One region of the Agarivorans sp. DSG3-1 genome, then DNA from elsewhere that is predicted to be linked to it. Evidence: predicted binding sites of a transcription regulator. Region 1 holds the regulator's gene; the other holds the start of a gene.

What was found. The regulator NrdR, encoded in region 1, represses ribonucleotide reductase genes. The targets are predictions, from matches to a motif close to AAACACNANATNTNGTGTTT.
Region 2: the regulator NrdR is predicted to act here: its motif matches at 1,088-1,107, upstream of nrdA (class 1a ribonucleoside-diphosphate reductase subunit alpha).

Annotation. Positions count from the first base shown of each region.
Region 1 is NZ_CP177241.1:4,582,133-4,584,535, forward strand. Features, by position in the region: gene ACLD71_RS21305 (riboflavin synthase) at 1-84, opposite strand, end outside; gene ribD (bifunctional diaminohydroxyphosphoribosylaminopyrimidine deaminase/5-amino-6-(5-phosphoribosylamino)uracil reductase RibD) at 87-1,217, opposite strand; gene nrdR (transcriptional regulator NrdR) at 1,218-1,667, opposite strand; gene ACLD71_RS21320 (DJ-1/PfpI family protein) at 2,022-2,403, shown strand, end outside.
Region 2 is NZ_CP177241.1:4,211,944-4,214,346, forward strand. Features, by position in the region: gene ubiG (bifunctional 2-polyprenyl-6-hydroxyphenol methylase/3-demethylubiquinol 3-O-methyltransferase UbiG) at 1-209, shown strand, start outside; gene ACLD71_RS19540 (HAD family hydrolase) at 202-879, shown strand; gene nrdA (class 1a ribonucleoside-diphosphate reductase subunit alpha) at 1,169-2,403, shown strand, end outside.

The sequences.
Region 1 (2,403 bases):
ACAGGCGATATGTAAACGCACGTCTCCGCTGCGCTTTTCAATGCTCTTGATAATGCCAAGGGCTTCGATAATTCCAGTAAACATTATTATGCACCCTTTGCTTGTGGGATCCAGATAGTTTTAATGTCGGGGCCTACGCGGCGGGTTTCAAGGCATTGCCAAGAATTTAACTGATTCATCTCAGTAAAACCCTCTAGGCCTATTAAGCTTTGCGCATCGGCGCCCATCAACTTACCTGCTTGATAACAAATTAGCTCATCGACCAGCTTTGCTTTAATCAGTGCGGCCGCAAAATTTGCTCCTGCTTCCACCCACACATCGTTGATTTCAGCTTCCGCTAGCTGTTGCATCAACTCACTCAAGCTCTGGTCTGAATCACTTATGATAAATTGCTTATCAGCGGCTACTTGCGGCTGAAGTTGGGTTCCCGCTAGCCACAGTGACTTGGGATGTTTGAATATGTTTAAAGATTGAGAAGCCGCAGATAAACGTTGCTGACGATCCACCACTATACGCAATGGCTGGCGTAAGCTCTGTTGCTCTAGTTGGTGGGTTAAACTACCTAACTCATTATGGCGAACATTTAAACTCGCGTTATCTCTAAGCACAGTGGTAGCGGTAGACAAAATAGCATGGCTGCGAGCGCGTTCACGTTGAACATCACTCCGTGAATAAGAAGAAGTAATCCACTTACTTTCGCCATTCGATAAAGCGGTTTTGGCATCTATCGAGCCAGCCAGCTTTAAACGTACAAATGGGCGCTTACGTTCCACTCGGCATAAAAAGCCAGGGTTTAGCGCCCTCGCCGCTGATTCCATTAAGCCAGTGCGAACTTTAATGCCCGCCTGTTCTAACATACCAATGCCTCGACCAGCGACTTGCGGATTAGGGTCAACCATCGCAATAATCACTTCGGCGACTTGCTCTTCTATCAACATGCTTGCGCAAGCGGGTGTTCGGCCTACGTGGCTGCAAGGCTCTAGGGTGACATAGGCAAGTGCACCCACTACGCTATGACCAGTTTCTTTAGCCTTTATTACCGCGTTAACTTCGGCATGCCCTTCACCAGCCTTTTGATGATAACCTTCACCAATAATCTGGCCATTTTTCACCAGTACACAACCGACATTTGGATTAGGCGCGGTAGTGTAAGTTCCTAACTCAGCAAGGCGTAGCGCTTTTGCCATATATTGGCAATCTTGAGGGCTAAAACTCACTTATTTTTCCAATTTTGCAATTTCGTCACTAAACTCTTTAATGTCTTCAAAGGAGTGGTATACCGAAGCAAAGCGCACATAAGCCACTTTATCGAGGCTAATTAGCTGCTCCATCACAATCTTACCAATGAACTTGGTTTCAACTTCACGTTCGCCGGTGGCGCGAAGTTGAGACTTAATTTTATTTACTGACTGCTCAACTTGGTCAACACTCACCGGACGCTTCTCTAACGCTCGCATCATGCCTGCTCGCATTTTCTCTTCGTTAAAAGGTTCTCTTATCCCATTGCCTTTAATGACTCGAGGCATGACCAATTCTGCTAACTCAAATGAAGTAAAGCGCTCATGGCACTCTGAACACTCACGGCGTCTTCTCACCTGATGGCCATCAGCCACTAGACGTGAGTCAATAACCTTAGTTTCATGGGCGGAGCAAAATGGACAGTGCATGGGTGTTCCTTTAGTCAGATATGTAACGATTTTATCTGCTTAACAGGCCAAGGTACAGATCAGTAAAAACTTAAGCGCTGAAAACTTAAGGATTAATGGACGAGAGCTTTACAGCAAGTAACATTTCATTAGCACTGTCTTTTTAATAAGTGAAAAGCGAAGACCAACGCTCAGTTTGCTTTAAATATCTAAAAATTATAATCCCAAATAGCCATATATAAACTGTTGAATGAAATAGACTTTTATTAGTTCCGTTGATCCCCAAGTGTAATGTAGTAACCAATTACTACCCCTTACACTCTGCTAGCCCTTATCCTGCCATTGAAATGTAAACAAATTGTTAAGGTTAGAGTGATGGCTAAAGTACTTATTATTGCGGGCGATTTTGTTGAAGATTATGAATTGATGGTGCCGTTTCAAGCGCTACAAATGGTAGGGCATAATGTTGTTGCCGTTTGCCCAGAAAAGCAATCAGGTGAGCAGATAAAAACCGCGATTCACGATTTTGAAGGTGACCAAACTTACAGCGAAAAGCCAGGGCACAATTTTACTCTTAACGGCAGCTTTGATGAAATAGTTGCCGATGATTTTGACGCACTATTGTTGCCTGGCGGCCGTGCGCCTGAATACCTGCGCTTAAACCCTCAAGTGCTAGAGATCATCAAAATCTTTGCCAATAAGCAGCAACCCATAGCGGCGGTATGCCATGGTGCCCAGTTGTTAACGGCGGCAGGTA
Region 2 (2,403 bases), 370 kb from region 1:
TACTCAAAATTGTTCCTAACGGCACCCATCAGCATGATAAGTTCATTCGCCCTTCAGAATTGTTAGCATGGGCTGACGACAATGCACTACGCAGTGAGGCCATTAGCGGCGTGCAGTTTTTCCCGGTGATTGAAAGCTTCCGCTTAAGTAACAATGTTGATGTTAACTATATGGTGCAACTGGCAAAGCCGGAGCTAAACAATGACTAAACAAGCGGCGGTATTATTCGATTTAGACGGTACCTTATTAGATACCGCTCCCGACTTAGGCGCAGCAGCTAACTATGTATTAGCCAAACACCAACGAGCTCCGCTTGGTATGGCGCAAGCACGCCAGTTAAGCTCTCACGGCGCTATAGGTTTGCTCAAAGCAGGTTTTGGTGAAACAGACTGGGCAAACCAGGCCCAAACTGAGTTACGCCAACAGCTGCTTGATTACTATCAACAGCACATTTGTGAAGGCACTGATTTCTTCTCAGGGATTAGGCAAGCTTTACAATGGCTGAATCAGCACTCGATTGCTTGGGGTGTGATTACCAATAAGCCTGAAGGACTAAGCAAACAACTACTTGCTCACTTCCCTGAGTTTGAACAATGCGCAGTATTAGTCGGTGGCGATACGATTGCCCAGCGTAAACCCGATCCTGAACCAATGCTGCTCGCCTGCGACACCATCAAGGTAGATCCTCTACATTGCCTATATGTGGGAGATGCCGAGCGCGATATCGCCGCAGGCAACAACACAAACATGACCACTTTGCTCGCCTTATGGGGTTACATTTCAGAGCAAGATAATATAGAGCTTTGGGCTGCAGATTTACACTGTGAAAAAAGTGAGCAACTCGAACAAACTATAAGCGACTGGCTGAGCGAATTGTAGGCAGCTTCAAGTTTTATAAAAATAAATTTTTTGAGTAAAATTTTACGAAAAAAAACTTGCATTAATGCCAGCTAGCCAGCTTATATAGATAGCTAGTTAGTGAGCACTAACATATGTGAGTTATCTGCAAGTTATACACAATTTCTTCTTTTCTGCTAGAGCTTGCGAAAAAGCCAAAACCTCATTATCTTGTACCCATAGATTTTAAAAACACTATATCTAGTGGCTAACCGTAAATAGCAGTACTAGATAAGCAGCAGCAAAAATTAGGATACAGGGCCTCCCCTTCATGAATAAAGATCTTCTGATAACCAAACGAAGCGGTAAACAAGAAGCGATCAACTTAGATAAGATCCACCGAGTGATTACTTGGGCCGCTAAAGGCCTAAAAAACGTATCGGTATCGCAAGTAGAACTTAAATCTCACATCCAGTTCTACGACGGTATGGCGACCAAAGATATTCATGAAACCATTATTAAATCTGCTGCGGATTTAATCTCTCAAGAAACCCCAGATTATCAATTTTTGGCTGCACGTTTAGCCGTATTCCATCTCCGTAAGAAAGCTTATGGCCAGTTTGAACCACCCGCGCTTTACGACCACGTTGTAAAGCAATGCGAAGCAGGTCGTTACGACATGCATTTGCTAAAAGATTACACACCTGAAGAGTTCGCCCAAATGGACGATTTTATCGACCACTGGCGCGATATGGACTTTTCATACGGAGCGGTTAAGCAGTTAGAAGGCAAGTACCTTGTTCAGAACCGAGTCAGCGGCGAGATTTTTGAAAGCGCACAGTTCTTGTATATTTTGGTGGCGGCGTGTTTATTTGCTCACTACGATAAATCGGTTCGTTTAACCTACATCCGTCGCTTTTATGATGCGACCTCTAAGTTCAAAATCTCTTTGCCAACGCCGATTATGTCGGGTGTTCGCACCCCTACTCGCCAGTTCAGCTCATGTGTGTTAATTGAGTGTGGTGATAGCTTAGAGTCTATTAACGCAACAGCGTCTTCTATTGTTACCTACGTGTCGCAACGTGCAGGTATTGGTATCAACGCTGGTCGCATTCGTGCCCTAGGCAGTGAAATTCGTGGTGGCGAAGCCTTCCACACCGGTTGTATTCCATTCTATAAATACTTCCAAACTGCGGTTAAGTGTTGTTCACAAGGCGGCGTTCGCGGTGGAGCAGCAACCATTTTCTACCCATTCTGGCACTTAGAAGTAGAGTCACTATTAGTACTTAAGAACAACCGTGGTGTAGATGATAACCGGGTTCGCCATATGGATTACGGTGTTCAGTTAAACAAATTGATGTACCAACGTTTGGTAAAAGGCGAAAACATCACCTTGTTCTCGCCAAGTGATACTCCAGGTTTATACGACGCCTTCTTTGAAGACCAAGACAAATTTGAACGTTTGTATGAGCAATACGAACAAGACCCGAGTATTCGTAAAGAACAAATTAAGGCGGTTGATTTATTCTCTTTGTTAATGCAAGAGCGCGCGTCAACAGGTCGGAT